Regions from separate parts of the Streptomyces sp. S4.7 genome, predicted to be linked through region 1. Evidence: riboswitches for the same ligand, from Rfam matches in the RefSeq annotation. Region 1 holds a riboswitch; each other region holds the start of a gene.
What was found. A riboswitch is a leader RNA that binds a small molecule or an ion and turns the genes downstream of it on or off. The one in region 1 is predicted to bind cyclic di-AMP.
Positions count from the first base shown of each region.

Region 2: another riboswitch for cyclic di-AMP. It lies ahead of SSPS47_RS15300 (M23 family metallopeptidase); the one in region 1 lies ahead of SSPS47_RS30135 (M23 family metallopeptidase).
Region 3: another riboswitch for cyclic di-AMP. It lies ahead of SSPS47_RS21125 (C40 family peptidase); the one in region 1 lies ahead of SSPS47_RS30135 (M23 family metallopeptidase).
Region 4: another riboswitch for cyclic di-AMP. It lies ahead of SSPS47_RS12360 (transglycosylase family protein); the one in region 1 lies ahead of SSPS47_RS30135 (M23 family metallopeptidase).

Region 1 covers NZ_CP048397.1:6,794,807-6,799,682, forward strand. The annotation lists gene SSPS47_RS30115 (aspartate aminotransferase family protein) at 1-181, shown strand, start outside; gene SSPS47_RS30120 (XRE family transcriptional regulator) at 243-869, shown strand; gene SSPS47_RS35710 (DUF6126 family protein) at 909-1,106, shown strand; gene SSPS47_RS30130 (tyrosine-protein phosphatase) at 1,132-1,935, opposite strand; cyclic di-AMP (ydaO/yuaA leader) riboswitch at 2,342-2,506, shown strand; gene SSPS47_RS30135 (M23 family metallopeptidase) at 2,511-3,437, shown strand; gene SSPS47_RS30140 (SGNH/GDSL hydrolase family protein) at 3,605-4,432, shown strand; gene SSPS47_RS30145 (STM4011 family radical SAM protein) at 4,454-4,876, opposite strand, start outside.
Region 2 covers NZ_CP048397.1:3,482,433-3,487,308, reverse strand. The annotation lists gene SSPS47_RS15310 (MerR family transcriptional regulator) at 1-440, shown strand, start outside; partial or broken gene SSPS47_RS15305 (PP2C family protein-serine/threonine phosphatase) at 795-1,977, shown strand; cyclic di-AMP (ydaO/yuaA leader) riboswitch at 2,274-2,429, shown strand; gene SSPS47_RS15300 (M23 family metallopeptidase) at 2,441-3,505, shown strand; gene SSPS47_RS15295 (PrsW family intramembrane metalloprotease) at 3,575-4,837, opposite strand.
Region 3 covers NZ_CP048397.1:4,697,195-4,702,070, reverse strand. The annotation lists gene pcrA (DNA helicase PcrA) at 1-2,194, opposite strand, end outside; cyclic di-AMP (ydaO/yuaA leader) riboswitch at 2,387-2,547, shown strand; gene SSPS47_RS21125 (C40 family peptidase) at 2,546-3,715, shown strand; gene SSPS47_RS21120 (hypothetical protein) at 3,691-4,876, opposite strand, start outside.
Region 4 covers NZ_CP048397.1:2,831,118-2,835,993, reverse strand. The annotation lists gene SSPS47_RS12370 (cytochrome P450) at 1-657, shown strand, start outside; gene SSPS47_RS12365 (transglycosylase family protein) at 799-1,743, shown strand; cyclic di-AMP (ydaO/yuaA leader) riboswitch at 2,002-2,178, shown strand; gene SSPS47_RS12360 (transglycosylase family protein) at 2,182-2,859, shown strand; gene eno (phosphopyruvate hydratase) at 3,106-4,392, shown strand; gene SSPS47_RS12350 (septum formation initiator family protein) at 4,591-4,876, shown strand, end outside.

The sequences.
Region 1 (4,876 bases):
CCAGGTCTCCGGGGACGAGCTGGAAGTGATCAAACTGATTCCGCCGCTGACCATCGGGGAGCGGGAGGTCGACCGCTTCGTGACGGCGTTCACGGCCGTCATGGACGACGCACACAAGGGCGGCGGGCTGATGTGGGACTTCGGCAGGACGCTCGTGAAGCAGGCGATCGCCAACCGTTGAGCGCGTTTGCCTCTGAGGCAAGAGATTTGCCTCAGAGGAACATTGCTGGCGCAATGGAGGCATGGACACCCCAGCCGCCACCAGTGGGCACGACCCCGAGACAGAGGCCCTGCCGGACGTCGCGCCACAGCTGCGCGAGCTGCGCCGCGGCCGTGGCCTCACCCTGGAGGCCGCCGCCGCACGGGCCGGGCTCTCCCCGGCCCATCTCTCCCGGCTGGAGACCGGGCGCCGCCAGCCCTCACTGCCGATGCTGCTCGGACTCGCGCGCGTCTACGGTACGACGGTCTCCGAGCTGCTGGGCGAGGAACCGCCCGAACGCGATCCCGTCATCCGCGCCGCACGCGCGGAACCGGTGGAGGCCGACGGCTGGATCTACCGCCAGGCCGGCAGCTCCTCCGGCCGCGCGATGCAGCCGCTGCGGGTGACGGTGCCCTACGGGGCGCAGGGCGACCTCGTCCGCGTCCACCCGGGGGAGGAGTGGATCCATCTCCTTCAGGGGCGGCTCCGGCTCGGCCTCGGCGACGCCGTCCATGTGCTCGACCCGGGCGACAGCGCCCACTTCGACTCGATGACACCGCACCGTCTCGCGGCGGTCGGCCCCGACGGCGCCGAGCTGCTGTTCGTGCACACCCTGCTGATCAGCCCGACCACCGAGCTGTGCCTGCCGGGCGGGGCCCACCGCCGCTGATCCGCCCTCGGTTCCGACCAGATGAGAGAGGCCACCACCGTGCCCGACAACCCCGTGGACCCCGCCGCCGCGCGCGAACCGGAGGCGACCGCCGAGACTCCCGTCAAGCCCGTCATGGACGAGGAGCGCAACTTCCCGCGCGGCCTCGCCATCCGGCTGTTCGCCTACCTCGTGGCCGGCCATGTCCTGGCCGGTTTCCTCTACCTGCTCTTCGAGGCGGGCGCGCAGGGGCGCTGAGGGCGTCCCGGGCGGCCCGGACGAGCTACCCCTCGTCGACCAGACGGCCGCGCAGCCGTTCGCGCGTCGCGTCCGTCAGGCCCAGGCCGTCCGTGAGATACCGGTCGATGCTGCCCCACGTCTCCTCCATCGTCGTGAAGGCCGTTTCGAGGTACTCGGCGCGCGCGTCGAAGAGCGGCGCCAGCAGCTCCATCACCTCCGGCGAAGTGCCGCCGGGCGTCGTGTCGCTGCGGCGTACCCGGTACCTGCGGTGCGGCTCGTTCGACTTCAGATAGTCCGCCTCGATCGCCTCCCGCTCCACCCCCACGGCGAGCAGCGACACGGCGATGGAGAGCCCGGCCCTGTCCTTGCCCGCCGCGCAGTGCATCAGGGCGGGCAGGCTCTCCTCGGCCAGGGCGTGCAGCACGCGCCGGTGCTCGGCGGTGCGGTCCAGAATGATCGAACGGTACGAAGCGGACATCCGGGCCACACCCTTGCCGTCGGCGAGGATCGACCTGAGCTGGTCCAGATCCCCGTCGCGGACCATCTTCCAGAACTCGGTCCCGTCGGCCGGGTCGGTGAGCGGAATGTTCACATTGCGTACGCCGATGAGCTCGACGTCCAGGCCGTCCAGCTTCTGATCGGCCGCGTTGCGGAAGTCGAAGACCGTATGCAGATCCAGTGACGTCAGGAACGCCGCGTCCTCGGCCGTGGCGTGCGCGAGGTGGCCGCTGCGGAAGAGCCGGCCGTACCGTACGCGCCGTCCGTCGGAGGTCGGCAGACCGCCCACGTCGCGGAAGTTGCGTACACCGGCCAGTTCGGGCTCGGTCGGCGGGACCGGCTGCGGCACCTCGTGCGTCACGTGAGCTCCTCCGCGTCTGCCGCCGGCGCTCGTCGCCGACGCTGTCGCGCTCCGACTTTACGACATCCCCTCCCGCTGAAATCGCTTCACGATTGCGGCTTCTGTCCATATTGGGCTATTGCGCACAACGTGCCCTGTTCGCGGGCGAGATGGGGGCATATCGTCCTCGGCTGGTGAGCCAGATCATATCCGTGACGGTGTGTGGCGGCGCCGGGAAGGGGAATTGGGGCGGCGCAGGGAATTCGAAGATCCGTAATCCACGCAGGGTGACCGCTCGCGGAGCCCGATATTCCCGGACGGATTGCCCGGGGAATACGACGGCTTGTACGGGTCGGTCCACCCGGCTTACGGTCACCGCAATCCGAGCGGATCGCCGAATCCTGCCGCCGTTCGGAATCCTCATCCACCCAGCAATCATCCACGTGTGGCAGGAGCGGGGGACCCAGGTAGTACGCCGGTCCGGACTTCCGGACGGCTCGGGGTGAAGTCGCGTCACGGCGCGGCCGGGCATCTCCAGCCCGAACCCGACAGCTCACCTCGTAGGCGCCGGAGAGGAATCCGCCATGCCCGGAAAGGGTAAGCACCGCCGTCCGAGGACCAACCCGATCACCCGCGGATTCGTCGCCGCCGGAACGGGTGGCGCCGCCATCGCAATTCCGCTCATCGGTGCCACCGGCGCGCACGCCGCCGAGCAGGCCGCCCCGTCCGTGGCGCCGGAGCGCACCGTGTCCGCCGCGCACGCCGCTCCCACCGCCCAGACGGCCAAGCAGGCCGCCACCGCCAAGACCGTGAAGACGTACTCGGTCAAGGCGGGCGACTACCTCGCCAAGGTCGCCGCGACGCAGAAGGTCAGCGGCGGCTGGCACAAGCTGTACAAGGACAACCGCGAGGCCGTCGGCGACGACCCGTCGCTGATCCACCCGGGTCTGAAGCTCACCATCGGCGCGAAGAGCAAGGCGTCCTCCGAGGGCAAGGCCGAGGCCACCCCGAAGAAGCCCGCCCCCGCGAAGCCCGCCCCGGCCGAGCCCGCCCCGAAGGCCGACACCACCTCGGCGAACGAGCCGGCGGCGCAGAGCAGCGGCTCCGGCTACACCGCGCCCGTCGACGGCGCGACCACCACCACCGCCTACCGCGCGGCGGGCGGCAGCTGGGCCAGCGGCTACCACACCGGTGTGGACTTCGCGGCTGCCTCGGGCACCACCGTCAAGGCGGTCGGCCCCGGTACCGTCGTCTCGGCCGGCTGGTCCGGGTCGTACGGCAACGAGGTCGTCATCCAGCACGACGACGGCCAGTACTCGCAGTACGCCCACCTGTCCTCGCTCGCCGTCTCGGCGGGCCAGACCGTCGCCGGCGGCGACCAGATCGGTCTCTCCGGTTCCACCGGCAACTCCACCGGCCCGCACCTGCACTTCGAGATCCGTACCGGCCCGAGTTACGGATCGGACGTCGACCCGCTGGCGTACCTGCGCGAGCACGGCGTTTCCATCTGACCGGTTCGACCTCACAGCAAATGGCCGTTGGCCGGCACCCCGGGTGCCGGCCAACGGCCATTCCCCTATTCCGGCTTGAACTAATTTTGACCGGTGGTGTTTCTCACCGGCGTCAACCCCTCCTTACGGTCGCGTAGGCCACATACGCGGGTGAAGGATGTTCCGCTGTGGCTGACGATTCGAGAAGAGAAACCAGAAGTCCCTTCGGGTCGTACGCCGCCATCGGTGACAGTTTCACCGAAGGCGTCGGCGATCCCGGTCCGGGCGGAGTCTTTGTCGGCTGGGCCGACCGGCTCGCCGTACTGCTCGCCGACCGGACACCCGACGGGGCGGCCGTCGACGACCCGGACCACGGGTCGTTCCGGTACGCCAATCTCGCCGTACGAGGACGGCTGCTCGACCAGATCGTGGCCGAGCAGATCCCGCGCGCCAAGCAACTCGCCCCGGACCTGGTGACGTTCTGCGCGGGCGGCAACGACATCATCCGGCCCGGCAGCGACCCCGACGACGTCGCCGAACGCTTCGAACGGGCGCTGGCGGACCTGACGAGCGTGGTCGGCACGGTCATGGTCCCGACCGGGTTCGACACCCGCGGCGTCCCGGTGCTGCGCCATCTGCGCGGCAAGATAGCCACGTTCACCGCGCACGTCCGCTCCATCGCCGACCGCTACGAATGCCCGGTCCTGGACCTGTGGTCCCTCCGGTCCGTCCAGGACCGCCGCGCCTGGGAGGGCGACCGGCTGCACCTGTCCCCGGAGGGCCACACCCGCGTGGCCCTGCGCGCGGCCCAGGTCCTCGGCCTCGACGTCCCGGCCGACCCCGACCAGCCGTGGCCGCCGCTGCCCCCGCGCGGCACGCTGGAGGTGCGCCGCGACGACATGCAGTGGGCGCGCGAATACCTCGTCCCCTGGATCGGCCGCCGCCTGCGCGGCGAGTCCTCCGGCGACCACACGGTCGCCAAGCGCCCGGACCTGCTGCCGCTGATGCGTCACTGACACCGCGTCACCAGCCACGCGTCACCGCGCGGCCGGTATCCGTTCCAGGACGCCGCCCGCGAACACGTCGTACAGCGGCAGTGTCTCCAGATGGACGTAGCCGATGTGGCAGTCGCAGGCCGCCAGCGGGCACGCCCGCGGTTTCAGGGCCGTGCGGTACGAGCCGTCGTAGAGGTTGCCCAGCTCCGCCGGGACGAAGTGGCAGCGACGGACCGTGCCTTCGCCGTCCACCGAGATCACCGATTCACCCGTCCGGCACGGGAGACCGGCCGAGCGGTGGGGGTGGCGGCTGTACGGGAACAGAGGATCGACCGACGTCCATTCGGCGGCCTCCGGGTCCGAATAGGTGCGGCCCTCCGCCGCGTTGACCCACAGATAGACATGTTCGGGGAGGTCGGCGCGGAGGCGGCGGGCCCGGTCGAGGTGGTCGGGGAAGCCCACGAT
Region 2 (4,876 bases), 3.3 Mb from region 1:
CTCTCCACAGGACCGAGAGGGGAGAAGAGCTGATGGCCGAGGAGATTCTCGACGGCTTCGATCACACGCGCTACGAGCGCGAGGTGACCGAGCGGTGGGGCCGCGACGCGTACGAGAAGGGGGATCGCTGGTGGCGCTCGCTGAGCGAGAGCGAGCGCAAGGAGTTCATGGGCCGGCACGAGGACATCGCCCGGGACTGGGGCCGGGCCAGGAAGGACGGTCGCGCCCCCGACAGCCAGGAGGCGCAGGCGCTCGCCCGCCGCCACTACGAATGGCTGTCGGCCACGTCCAGCGTCGGCAAGTCGTACGTCATCGGTGTCACCGCGATGTACGTCGACGACCCGCGCTTCGGCCGGAACTACGACAAGTACGAGGAGGGCGCGGCCGTGCTCGTACGGGACGCGATGAAGGTGTACGCCGAGCGCCATCTCACCGACTGAACGGCCTCCCCGGGGGCCGGGGGAGGCCGTTCATAGCCCAGTCGGTCGATGGCCGGGTAGCCGCCGGGCGCGGAAAGAGTGAGCCTGGGAAGTGCGCGGTACTGTGCGCGGCCGTCGACTGACCGGGCAGGAGAGTGGGGCACCTGAGGGAGAACGGAGACGGCGGGCGGCGGGAGCGACGACCGTTCCCCCGAGGGTGCCGCCCGCCGTCGCCGTATCCCCGCGGGGAACAGACTCCGCAGCCTCAGGGACCGCGTCGAGCGCGGGATCCGGCGTGGCTCCCGGCGCTCCGACGCCGGATTCCGCGAGGCGGACATGCCCCCACAGGACCCCACCTGGAACACCTCGCGCGCCATGGACAAGCACCCTCCCGGCTTCGGTCCCGAGGACCTCCGGCCGGGAGGCCGGCGGCGCGGCCGGCACGCGGCCCGCTCGCCGCATCCGTTCGTGGAGATCCTGCCCGCCCTGATCATCGTGGTGGCGATCGTCCTGGACGAGGCGACGCCCGACTCGAGCACCGCTTTCCCGCTCTTCGCGGCGGCGCCGCTGGTCGCCGCGCCCTTCTTCTCGTTCGCGCGCACCCTGGCCGTCGGCATCGTGTCGGTCGCCGCCATCCTCGGGCTGCACTTCTGCAACGGCACGGCGGGCGGGATCGAGACGATCACCGAATCGCTGACCGTCTTCACCGTCTCGGTCCTCGCGCTGGCCATCAACGCTGTCGTACGCCGCAGCGGCGAACGGCTCGCCTCGGCGCGGGTGATCGCCGAGGCGGCGCAGCGCGCCGTGCTGCCCACACCCGCGGCCCGGATAGGCGGGCTGCACATCGCCGCGCGTTACGAGGCGGCCGAGGAGGGCGCGTTCATCGGCGGCGACCTGTTCGCCGTCCAGGACACGGCGTACGGGGTACGGCTGGTGGTCGGTGACGTGCGCGGCAAGGGCATGGGCGCCGTCGAGACCGTGGCCGTCGTCATCGGCGCCTTCCGTGAGGCCGCCGAGCAGGAGAGCTCGCTCGAAGGGGTCGCGCAGCGGCTGGAGCGGGCGCTGGCGCGCGAAGGCACCCGGCGCGGCGGGATCGATCTGTTCGAGGGCTTCACCACCGCCGTACTGGCGGAGATCCCGCACGTCGAGGGCATGGTGCGGGTGGTCAACCGCGGACACCCGGAGCCGCTGGTGCTCGCCGCCGACGGGGCCTTGACGGTGCTGGCCCCGTCCGACCCGGCGCTGCCGCTCGGGATGGGCGAGCTGGGGGCGTGGCCGGACCGGGCCGGACGAGGTCCCGTACGGGTCCGGGTCGACGCTCCTGCTCTACACGGACGGTCTCACCGAGGCGCGCAACGCGGCGGGTGTCTTCTACAACCCGCGCGAACGGCTGGCGGGACGGATCTTCCCCGGCCCCGACGAGCTGCTGGAGGCGATCGTCGGTGACGTACGGCTGCACACCGGTGGTGGCAGTACGGACGACATGGCGCTGCTGGCCGTCAGCCGGCCCACCGCGGGGCAGCCGGAGCGGCGCAGGACGATGCCCGTCGTGCCGTGAGACGGCCTGTCGCGCCTCCCGCGCCGCCGTTCGTCGGGCCGTGCCGTCATCTCGCCCGGCACGCTGCGTAGTTGAGGCGCACCACTCCGCATAACATTTGACGCACCGTCAGTTCGAGTGTGTGATCGCACACGGCCCGAGAGTCGATCAACTCGCCCGATTGTGCCCGCTTGTGGCCCGATTGATCCCGGCCGTCATCGCTAACGATCACCCGGAACAGCTTGGAATAAGCCCCGGTCGTCTATTAACGTTCGATAACGCAGCGCGGTTGTCCCAGCCGTCGAAAGAGACGGCACCGTGCGCACGCGCCGAATTCCGCAAGGAAACCGGGGAACCACCAATTGGGGTGAATCGGGCGCCTCTTGTTCGCTTCGTGCGGCCAGGAACGCTCGTAGGAGACCTTCCTGCTCCGAACCCGTCAGCTAACCCGGTAGGCGAGAAGGAAGGAAAGGAGAGCGCCCGAGTGGCGTCCAACAGGCCTGCCCCCGAAGCCTCAGCCCCGGCCCATTTCGGCCCCGGCAGCCGGCTCACCGGCACCGATCACAGCAACGGCGAGGCGAGCAGGGACTGGGAGGAGTGGAATCCCACCGCGGACTCCATCCGTCCCGTACGCGGCAAGCACCGTGTCGCCAAGCAGCGCAACGCTCTCGCCCGCAGCTCCACGGTCCTCGGAGTAGGCGTCATCGCCGCGGTCGGCGCCGGAGGCATCGCCTCCGCCCAGGACAAGCCCGCGGTCTCGATATCACTTCCCGACGCGATCTCGGACAGTTTCCCCGACGCCAAGTCTCTTCCCGGCGTCGGGTCTTTCATGTCCGACGGCGACAAGAAGAACGACGAGACGCCCTCCCCGCTCACCACGGCGGCCCTCACCGCCGCGGACGCCCAGCAGGGCACCACCGACTCCGGCGAGGCGCTGCGCGCCCGCATCCTCCAGCAGGCGGAGCAGCAGCAGGCCGAGGCGGACGCCGCCCAGAAGGCGAGCGCCGAGACGGCCGCCGCCGAGAAGGCCGCGGCCGAGGCGAAGAAGCAGCAGACCGACGCGGAGGAGAAGGCCGCCGAGGCGAAGCGCAAGGCCAAGGAGGCCGCGGAGGCCAGGGCGGAGAAGGAGCGCCTGGAGAAGCTGGCCGCCAGCTTCTCGCTGCCCACCTCCTCGTACACGCTCACCTCCACCTACGGCCAGACCGGCTCCATGTGGTCCTCCGGCCAGCACACCGGCCTGGACTTCGCGGCCCCCACCGGCACGCCCACCAAGGCCGTCCACAGCGGGACCGTCAAGTCGGCCGGCTGGTCCGGGTCGTACGGCTACCGCGTCGTGCTGGAGCTCGAAGACGGTACGGAGATCTGGTACGCCCACCTGTCCTCGATGACGGTCGGCGCCGGCCAGAAGGTCACCACCGGCGAGACCATCGGACGCGTGGGAGCCACCGGCAACGTCACCGGTCCGCACCTGCACCTGGAGGTGCACACCGCGGGCGGCAGCGGGATCGACCCGCTGAGCTGGCTGCGCAGCAAGGGCCTCACCCCCTGACCGGCCCCTGACCGGGGCCGGATGATCCGGCCCGGCCCGGCCCGATCCGCTCGTCCGAGGGAGCGGGACTCAGCTCCGGTACGGGTTGTAGCCGCCGTAGTCGATGTACGGCGGCGGCGTCCACACCCGCCCCGTCGCCCGCGCCGCGTACGCCAGCGCGGGCGACGCTATTTCCCGGCGCTGCCACAGGTGGTGCAGCAGTTCCTGCTCGCGCTCGACGTAGTCCGGGCCGGCCCTGCCGCGCCCCGCCCGGTGGCGCAGGAACGCCAGCGAGGTCGCGAACGCCTCGTACTCGCCGACCGTGCGGGCCGCGGCGGGCCCGTAGTCCCGTCCGGCGACAGTGCGCGCCATCGAGCGCGCCCGCATCGAGGACAGGGCCAGCGGCTCGGTCTCGGCGAGCCAGCCGGCCGCCGCGTACGCGGGCAACTCGGCGGAGACCGTGCGCAGTTCGCGTTGCCTGCTCCATATCGCCAGCCAGGTCAGCAGGGCGAACGCGGGCACCATGAAGGCCGCGTACACCGCGTAGAAGCCGTAGGGGCCGAACAGCGACGACGAGCCGTTCCACAGCGCGTGGGTGCCCATGGCCAGCACGAGGCCGAGCACCGGCATCAGCCACTGGCGCACGCGCTGGCGGCGCGTGGCGAGCGCGGCGATACCGAAGCCGATGCCCGTCAGGACCGTGAAGAGCGGATGCGCGAACGGCGACATCACGACCCGCACGAAGAAGGTCGCCGCGGTCACGGACGCCAGGCCCGAGTTGCCGATCTGCTGGTCCTCGCCGAAGGCGCTGCCGAGATAGAGGATGTTCTCGGTGAAGGCGAAACCGGTCGCGGTGAAGCCCGCGACGACGACCCCGTCGACCAGACCGGTGAAGGACTGCCGGCGGAAGAGGAAGATCAGCAGGATCGCGCCGGCCTTCGCGCTCTCCTCGACGATCGGCGCGACCACGGTGGCGCCCAGGGACTCCGCGCCGCTGGGATCGGCGGTGGCGGTGGCTATCCACTGGGTCGCGAAGGAGTTCGCCGTTATCGCCACGAGGGCCGCGGCGCAGGCGCCCCAGGCGAAGGAGAAGAGCAGATTGCGCCAGGGGCCCGGTTCCACCCGGTCCAGCCAGCGGAAGGCCGCCATCAGCAGCGGCACGGGCAGGATCGCCAGACCGAGACCGACCAGGAAGCCCTGGGTGCCGGTCTGTTCCCGTACGAGCGACAGGATCAGCAGACCGCACAGGGCGAGCAGGATGACCACCGCGCCCGCGCGGACCGCAGGGTGGCGCCAGAGGGAGCGGTGCGGCCGGTAGCGCCAGCGGGAACGCTCCGGCACGGCGGCCCACATGTCACCGAGCCGCTGCTGCTCGTACGCGGGGACGGACGG
Region 3 (4,876 bases), 2.1 Mb from region 1:
GCTTCCACGTCAGATGCTCGCCCGGAATCTCCTCCAGGAAGCGCGACGGCGGATTGTACGAGGGCTGGCCCCACGCGCTGCGCATCGAGGACCGGGTCAGATAGAGCCGCTCGCGGGCGCGCGTGATGCCGACGTACGCCAGCCTGCGCTCCTCCTCCAACTCCTTCGCCTGGCCGAGCGCGCGCATGTGGGGGAAGACGCCGTCCTCCATGCCCGTCAGGAAGACGACCGGGAATTCCAGACCCTTCGCGGTGTGCAGCGTCATCAGCGTGATGACTCCGGAGCCGTCCTCGTCCTCGTCGGGGATCTGGTCGGAGTCGGCGACCAGCGCGACCCGCTCCAGGAACTCGGCGAGCGTCCCGGACGGGGCCGCGACGGGCGCGTCCGCCCCGGCCGGCGTCTCCACCCCGGCCGCCTGTGCCCGCTCCTGCTCGAATTCCAGTGCCACAGCGGCCAGTTCCTGCAAGTTCTCGATCCGCGTCTCGTCCTGCGGGTCGGTCGACGCCTGCAACTCCGCCAGATAGCCGGTCCGTTCCAGCACGGCCTCCAGGACCGTCGCCGGACCGGCGCCGGACTCGACGACCGTACGCAACTCCTCCATCAGCGTGTTGAACCGCTTCACGGCGTTCGACGAGCGGGCCGCCATGCCGTACGCCTCGTCGACCCGGCGCAGCGCCTGGGCGAAGGAGATCTTCTCCCGGACCGAGAGCGCGTCGATCATCGCCTCGGCCCGGTCGCCGATGCCGCGCTTGGGCACGTTGAGGATCCGGCGCAGCGGGACACCGTCCTCCGGATTGGCGAGCACGCGCAGATAGGCCAGCACGTCGCGGACCTCCTTGCGCTCGTAGAAGCGCACGCCGCCGACGACCTTGTAGGGCAGGCCGACGCGGATGAAGATCTCCTCGAAGACACGCGACTGCGCGTTCGTCCGGTAGAAGACGGCGACATCGCCCGCCTTGGCCTCGGACGCGTCCGTCATGCGGTCGATCTCGTCGGCGACGAACTGCGCCTCGTCGTGCTCGGTGTCCGCCACGTACCCGGTGATCAGGGCGCCCGCTCCCGCGTTCGTCCAGAGATTCTTGGGCCGCCGGCTCTCGTTGCGCTCGATGACCGCGTTGGCCGCGCTGAGGATCGTCTGCGTGGAGCGGTAGTTCTGCTCCAGCAGGATCGTCGTCGCGTCCGGGTAGTCCTCCTCGAACTGGAGGATGTTGCGGATCGTGGCGCCCCGGAACGCGTAGATGGACTGGTCCGCGTCACCGACGACGCACAGCTCGGCCGGGTCGTGTCCCTCGCCCGCGGGGCCGACCAGCTCACGCACCAGGGTGTACTGCGCGTGGTTGGTGTCCTGGTACTCGTCCACCAGGACGTGGCGGAAGCGGCGGCGGTAGTGCTCGGCGACGTCCGGGAACGCCTGGAGCAGATGGACCGTCGTCATGATGATGTCGTCGAAGTCCAGGGCGTTGGCCTCGCGCAGCCGCGCCTGGTACATCCGGTACGCCTCGGCCAGCGTCTTCTCGAAGGGGTCCGTGGCCTGGCCGGCGAAGGTCTCCTCGTCGATCAGCTCGTTCTTCAGATTCGAGATCCTGGCGCTGAACGCCTTCGGGGGGTGGCGCTTGGGGTCGAGGTCCAGATCGCGGCAGACCAGGGCCATGAGCCGCTTGGAGTCGGCCGCGTCGTAGATCGAGAACGACGACGTGAACCCCAGCCGCTTCGACTCGCGGCGCAGGATCCGCACGCAGGCGCTGTGGAACGTCATCACCCACATGGCGTTGGCGCGCGGTCCGACGAGTTGTCCGACGCGCTCCTTCATCTCGCCCGCGGCCTTGTTGGTGAACGTGATCGCCAGTATTTCGCCCGGATGCACGCTGCGGGTCCCCAGCAGATGCGCGATCCGGTGCGTCAGCACCCTGGTCTTGCCGGAGCCCGCGCCCGCCACGATGAGCAGCGGCGATCCGGTGTGCACCACGGCGGCGCGCTGCTCGTCGTTCAGCCCTTCGAGCAGCGCCGCCGGGTCCACGACCGTGCGCGGCGCACCGTCTCGGTGGTACGCATCCCTGGGCGGGGGCACGTCGAACTTCCCTCCGAAGAGATCGTCGGGCACCTGTTCCGGAGCGGTGTCCTCGGGCGGCGGCGGAGGCTCCTCGGCCGAGGGCTGGAGGTCCGCCAGGAAGCTGTCGTCAAAGAGGCTGCTCATCGCTTCCTGAGTCTAGGGTGCCGCACTGACAGCCCGCCGCCACATGGCCTCGCGGGGGCACCAACGAGCGTTTGCGTCAAAGGTCACGAAAATGTATCGGGCATATCGACCATCAACCTTCACAGCGGCACCACAGATTGGCTAGCGTGCACGCCGAGGCCGTCCGTACTCCATCGGCGATCAGCGCCAAGCGGGCTGCCTGCGCCGAATCCGGGCTTCCCGAAGGGAGTCAGGAACCGGGGACCCACCAAGTTCCACCGGGGTGAATCGGGCCGTGTTCCCGGCCCGTAGGGCAGCCTTCCGTTCCGCCCGAACCCGACAGCTAACCCGGTAGGCGGTCCACGGAAGGAGATGCCGACCTTGGCGTCGCATCGCAAATCGCGCAGCCGTACCGGCGTGCGCGCGAACACACCGGCCGTCGGGTTCACGACGGCCGCACTCGCCTCGGTCACGCTTCTGTCGACACAGAGCGCCACCGCCGCGCCGGCGGAGCCCAAGCCCTCCATAGAAGAGGTGCAGAAGAAGGTCGACGACCTGTACCGGCAGGCCGGTACGGCGACACAGCAGTACAACAAGGCGAAGGAGGCGACCGACACGCAGCGCAAGTCGGTCGACCGGGTCCTGGACGACGTCGCCAAGAGCGCCGACAAGGTCAACGAGGCGCGACGCTCCCTCGGTACGTACGCGGCGGCGCAGTACCGCGCGGGTGCGGTCGGTCCCACGGCCGCCCTGATGTTCGCCGACAGCCCGGAGTCGTACTTCGAGCAGACCCAGCTGATGGACCGGCTGACCGACCGCCAGCAGGAAGCCGTCGAGGACTTCCAGAAGGAGCAGCGGTCCGCGGCCAAGCAGCGCGTCAAGGCGACGAAGAGCCTGGAGACGCTGACTCAGTCGCAGGCGTCGCTCAAGGCGGGCAAGCAGAAGGTCCAGAACAAGCTCGCGGCGGCGCGTTCGCTGCTGTCGGACCTGACGGCCGAGGAGAAGGCGCGGCTCGCCGCGCTGGAGCGGAAGAAGGAGGAAGAGGCCCGCCGCAAGGCCGAGGCGAAGGCCAAGGAGGAGGCCGCGGAGCGCAAGCGTCAGGAAGAGGCGCGGCAGGAGGAGGCCCCCGCCACCGGAGGCGGCACGGACACGGGCTCGGGCGGCGGCTCGGGAGCCACGGACGGTACGTACGCGGCCAAGGCCGAGAAGGTGCTCGCGTTCGCCCGCGCCCAGATCGGCAAGCCGTACGTGTGGGGCGCCACCGGCCCCGGCTCGTACGACTGCTCGGGGCTGACGGGCGCCGCCTGGAAGGAGGCGGGGGTCCAGCTGCCGCGTACGACCTGGGACCAGGTGAAGGTCGGCAAGCGCGTCGCCACGGCGGACCTGCTCCCCGGCGACCTGGTGTTCTTCTACGACGACATCAGCCACGTCGGCATCTACAAGGGCGACGGCAAGATGATCCACGCGCCGAAGCCGGGTGCGAACGTCCGTGAGGAGTCCATCTACTACATGCCGATCTACGGCAGCGTGCGCCCGGCCTGAGCGGGTCGCCCCGCCGGGCCGTCGAGGAACCAGACGTCGATCGGGTCCATCTCGTCTTGTTCGGCGCATCCCACGGTCACCAGCGCGCGGCCGTCCGGGGTGAAGGCGCCGACGCTCGGCCCGGACGACAGCCGCAGCACGCGGCCGTCGCCGCCGAACAGGACGTCGCCGACGTCCGACGACATGAACGCGAGCGGTCCGCTCGCGGTCCACACCGCACGCGCGGTGATCACCGACATCGGGTCGGTGGCGACCATGCCGTCGGGCGCCCGGTCCGGCCGTATCGGCCCACCCGCGGTGAGGGCCGGCGGCAGGGACGGGGATCCGGACCGGGACTCGTGCGGGGACGGCGTCAGCACGCACAGCGCCGGGTCGTCCTTGCCGTCCGCCCCGACGGCGAGGAACCCGGTGCCGTCCGGCGCCACGGCCATCGCGTGGATCGTGACCAGCCCGGTGTCCGCCTCGGCGAGCGCCGCGCCGCCGTCCGCCTCCCGCACCACCAGCCGGCTGCCACGGGCGTGCGCCAGCAGCCTCCCGGCCGCGTCCAGGGCGACGGGACCCTCGCCCTCCCAGCCCGCCCCGTCCGGACCGGGCGCGCCCGCCAGGACGTGTCCGGTCCGCGCGTCCAGGACGGCCACGGGACCGCCGCGCAGCCGCCCCACGGCCACCCTCCGGCCGGCCGCGTCGTAGGAGAACCGCACGGGGAACGTCGATGCCCACGAGGTCGTCCTCCGTCTCCTCCTCGTCACTGTCGTCCGCCCCCGACCCGCCCGGCCAGATCTCCTCGGGGTCCAGCGTCCACAGCCCCTCCCCGGCCGACGACCAGGCGTGCCAGCGGCACTCCACCGAGGCGGCCACGGTCGCGCCGTCCGGGAGATCCGGATGTCGAGCGGATTGTCGTGGTAGTCGGCGCCGTCGAGGAAGCTGGTCAGCGGACCGTTCGCGACCGTGCTCCAGCCGACGACGTCGCCGCCGTTGTGATGCCACTCGGCCACCGCGCCGAACACCAGCCGCCGCAGACCGGACGGGGCCGCCACCGCGATCGCGCCGTAGGGGAAGGAGGCGACGCCGTCGGTCAGCGCGTACCCCGAGGGCGTGTGCACGCGGTCGTTCGCCTCCTCGTACTCGTCCCGGTCCGCCTCCGGCTCGGCCGGGACCCGG
Region 4 (4,876 bases), 4.0 Mb from region 1:
TACCTCGCCGAGCTCATCCACCGCAAGCGGGACGACCCCGGCGACGACCTGATCTCCGGCCTGATCCGGGCGAGCGACCACGGCGAGCACCTGACCGAGAACGAGGCCGCCGCGATGGCGTTCATCCTTCTCTTCGCGGGGTTCGAGACCACCGTGAATCTGGTGGGCAACGGGACGTACGCCCTGCTCCGCGACCCCGATCAGCGCGCACGGCTCCAGCGCTCGCTCGACGCGGGCGAGAGCGCGCTGCTCGCGACCGGGACAGAGGAACTGCTGCGCTACGACGGGCCGGTGGAGCTGGCCACCTGGCGCTACGCCACCGAGCCCGTCGAACTCGGCGGGCAGAGCGTCGCGGTGGGCGACCCCGTCCTCGTCGTGCTCGCCGCCGCGAACCGCGACCCGGAACGCTTCGCCGATCCGGACCGGCTCGACCTGTCGCGCGGTGACAACAAACACCTCGGATACGGCCACGGCATCCACTACTGCCTCGGCGCGCCGCTCGCCCGGCTGGAGGGGCAGATCGCGCTCCGCACCCTGCTGACCCGCTTGCCCGACTTGCGACTTGCGGTCGATCCATCCGATTTGCGGTGGCGTGGTGGGCTCATCATGCGTGGACTGCGCACGCTCCCGGTGCAGTTCACAGCGGTGCGTGACTGACGGAACGTCAGCACTGTGACTTTCACGTGATCTCCGCTGCATCGACTTGTGACAGACGTTCGAGTACCGCTACGTTCACGACCGTCTCAGCAGTCACGTGTTCGGAATTCACGTTTCAGCAGTCTCAAGGAAGGCAACCGCATGCGCTCCGGGAACGGCCGGCACCGTCGGCCCCGCCAAGCCCCCGCTCTTGTCGTCGCGGCAGGGGTGACAGGCTCGGCGATCGCCATCCCGCTGCTCGGCGCGACCGGCGCCAGTGCGGCCGACGTCACCACCTGGGACCGGGTCGCCGAGTGCGAGAGCGGCGGCATGTGGAGCGCCGACCTAGGCAACGGGTACTACGGCGGACTCCAGATCTCCCAGGAGACCTGGGCCGACTTCGGCGGTACGGCGTACGCCCCCACCGCCGACCAGGCCAGCCGGAGCCAGCAGATCGCCGTCGCGGAGAAGATCCTCGCCGCGCAGGGACCGGCCGCGTGGCCGACGTGCGCGCTGATCACCGGCCTCACGGCGGACACCGATACGGGCAGCGAGTCCTCCGGCGAGGCCGCCGAGAAGCCCGAGGCGCCCGCGGAGCCCGAGCCGGACGAGACGGCCGTCCTGCCCGCAGCTCCCGAGTCGACGCCCCCCTCGGGCCAGTTCGGCCGGGACTCCGCCTCCGGGGCCGAGAGGCCCGCTACGGGGGAGTCGAGCGCGGAGCCGAGCACCGAGGCCTCCACGGGCCAGGGCAAGCACCGCGGCGAGCCCGCTCCCGAGAGCGACGCGACGACCGGCTCGGGCGAGTCGGCCGAGGCGGACACGGACGGCACGGACGGGTTGACCGAAGCGGGCAAGCCAGGTAAGTCCGGCGAAGAGCGTGAAAGTGGCCGCCATGCCTCACGGGGTGACGATTCGGCGCGCGGCGACGTGGCCGAGGACGGCTCGTACACCGTCCGCACCGGCGACAACCTGTGGGCCATCGCCGACGAGCAGAAGGTGGAGGGCGGCTGGCCCGCCCTCTACGAGGCGAACCGCGAGGTCGTGGGCTCCGACGCCGATCTGATCCTGCCCGGCCAGAGCCTCGATCTGACCGCGAAGCAGGGGTAGTTAAGCGGGCTATGTCCGCATCTGCGTAAGTGAGACAAGCGTCTCTTCGTCCCAACTGACACGGTCTGCCCGGTGGCTTGCCCCGGGCCCTTCCCGACCTGCGTAAACAGAGGTTTCCCTGGGGCGGGATGGGTGAATCATCCCGGATGTTCCGTCTTTGAACATCCGGGATGTCTGTGTTTACGGTCTGAACCGCTCGCACCGCGGGCACCGTCGACCGTCACGCCGAATCCTGCCGTCGGTCGGGGGGAGTACTCGTCGCGTCAAGCGCCGAAGGCAGGAGCGGGGGACCCACAGGTAAGTGCCGGTCATCACGGCCGGCTCGGGGTGCAGCCGTGCGCAGGGGGACGTGAAGACGTTCCCGGGCCGCACGGCCGGGCAACTCACTTGGCCCGAACCCGACAGCTCACCTCGCAGGCGTCGGTGAGGAGATCACGCATGCTGTTTTCCAGCAACTCCGGCAAGGGCAAGCACCGCCGTCCCTCCAAGACCGTCCGCTACGCCACGCTCGCCGGCATCACCGGTGCCGCTGTCGCCGCCCCGCTGCTCGGCGCCACCTCCGCCTCCGCCGCCACCACCTCCGAGTGGGACGCCGTCGCCCAGTGCGAGTCCGGCGGCGACTGGTCGATCAACACCGGCAACGGCTACTACGGCGGCCTCCAGTTCTCGGCCTCCACCTGGGCCGCGTACGGCGGCAGCGCCTTCGCCTCCAGCGCCGACCAGGCGTCGAAGTCCCAGCAGATACAGATCGCCGAGAAGGTCCTGGCGGGCCAGGGCAAGGGTGCCTGGCCGAGCTGCGGCGTCGGCCTGTCCAACGCCTCGAACGACGCCGGCTCCGCCGAACCGGCCCCGGAGCAGTCCGCCCCGGAGGCCCGGCCGGCCCCGCAGAAGTCCGAGCCGCGCGCAGAGCAGGAGCAGCCCGCCTCGCGTGGTGAGGCGCGCGGTCCGGTCAAGAAGGGCGACGGCGAGTACAAGGTCAAGGCCGGCGACACCCTCTCCAAGATCGCCGAGACGAAGAAGGTCGAAGGCGGCTGGAAGAAGCTCTTCAAGCTGAACAAGGACATCATCGAGAAGGCGGACGAGATCTTTCCGGGTCAGCAGTTCCACCTGAGCTGACCCCATCCCCAGAACCCCGGCCCCGACCCGGCGCGCCTCACTCCCCCCGGACGCGCCGGTCCGGGGCCGGGGCCTGTCCGCCGGGCGAACCGCGCGCCCACCGCGCGACATTCGTCACCCTCCGCGCATTCCGGGCTCTTTTCGTCCCAGCGGGCGGGCATCGGCCGACCGTCGCCCGGCAGCCGGTTAGGCTCATGCCGCGGTGCCAATGAGGCCCCGCACCAAAGCGTCACATCCCAGAAGGAGATGCTCGTGCCGTCCATCGACGTCGTCGTAGCCCGGGAAATCCTTGACTCCCGAGGCAACCCAACGGTCGAGGTCGAGGTCGGCCTCGACGACGGCAGCACCGGCCGTGCTGCTGTCCCCTCCGGTGCCTCCACCGGCGCGTTCGAGGCCCTCGAACTCCGCGACGGTGACCCGAACCGCTACCAGGGCAAGGGTGTCGAGAAGGCCGTCCTCGCCGTCATCGAGCAGATCGGCCCGGAGCTCGTCGGCTACGACGCCACCGAGCAGCGGCTGATCGACCAGGCGATGTTCGACCTGGACGCGACGCCCGACAAGTCCTCGCTCGGCGCCAACGCCATCCTCGGTGTCTCGCTGGCCGTGGCGCACGCCGCCTCCGAGGCCTCCGACCTGCCGCTGTTCCGCTACCTCGGCGGTCCGAACGCGCACCTGCTGCCCGTGCCGATGATGAACATCCTCAACGGCGGGTCGCACGCCGACTCCAACGTGGACATCCAGGAGTTCATGATCGCGCCGATCGGCGCCGAGTCGTTCTCCGAGGCCCTGCGCTGGGGTGCCGAGGTCTACCACACGCTGAAGAAGGTCCTGAAGGAGAAGGGGCTCTCCACGGGCCTCGGCGACGAGGGCGGCTTCGCGCCGAACCTGGAGTCCAACCGCGCCGCGCTCGACCTGATCCTCGTGGCCATCAAGGAAGCCGGCTACGCCCCGGGCAAGGACATCGCGCTGGCGCTCGACGTCGCGGCCTCCGAGTTCTACAAGGACGGCTCCTACGAGTTCGAGGGCAAGTCCCGCTCGGCCGCCGAGATGACCGAGTACTACGAGGAGCTCGTCGCCTCGTACCCGCTGGTCTCCATCGAGGACCCGCTCTTCGAGGACGACTGGGCCGGCTGGAAGGTCCTCAACGACAAGCTGGGCACCAAGGTCCAGATCGTCGGCGACGACCTCTTCGTCACCAACCCCGAGCGCCTCGCCCGCGGCATCGAGGAGGGCTCGGCCAACGCCCTGCTCGTCAAGGTCAACCAGATCGGTTCGCTGACCGAGACCCTGGACGCCGTCGAGCTGGCGCAGCGCAGCGGCTTCAAGTGCATGATGTCGCACCGCTCCGGCGAGACCGAGGACGTGACGATCGCCGACCTGGCCGTCGCCACCAACTGCGGTCAGATCAAGACCGGCGCCCCGGCCCGCTCCGAGCGCGTCGCCAAGTACAACCAGCTCCTGCGCATCGAGGAGATCCTGGACGACGCGGCCGTGTACGCGGGCCGCAGCGCGTTCCCCCGCTTCAAGGACTGACCTGCGCCAGGGCCGGTCCTCGCCGGGGCCGATCCCCCGAGCACCTGATCCGGCCTCCGGCCCGGCCCGGCACAGCCAGTCGTGCGTACGTCCCCGTCCCCGGTCCCGTACCGTGTCCGGGGACGTACGCGCGTACAGAGGCAGTACGGCAGTACCGGAGGTACGAGGCCCGCTCAGACCTCTGAGGGAGGCGGGACCATGGCCGCGAACCGGGACCGGTTCTCCACCGCGACCAAGATCAGGATTCTGGGCGAGCAGACCGCCGCCCGGGTCTACCGCTCGCAGACCCGCAGGCAGGCCCGCCGCTCCCGGCTCACCGGACGCGCCGCGTTCCTCGTGCTCGTCGTCTGCTCGCTGATCGTGGCGCTCGCCTACCCGATGCGGCAGTACGTGTCGCAGCGCGGCGAGATCGCCGAGCAGCAGCGGCTGACACAGGAGGCCCGGCAGCGGGTCGAGGAGCTGCGCGACGAGAAGGCCCGCCTCC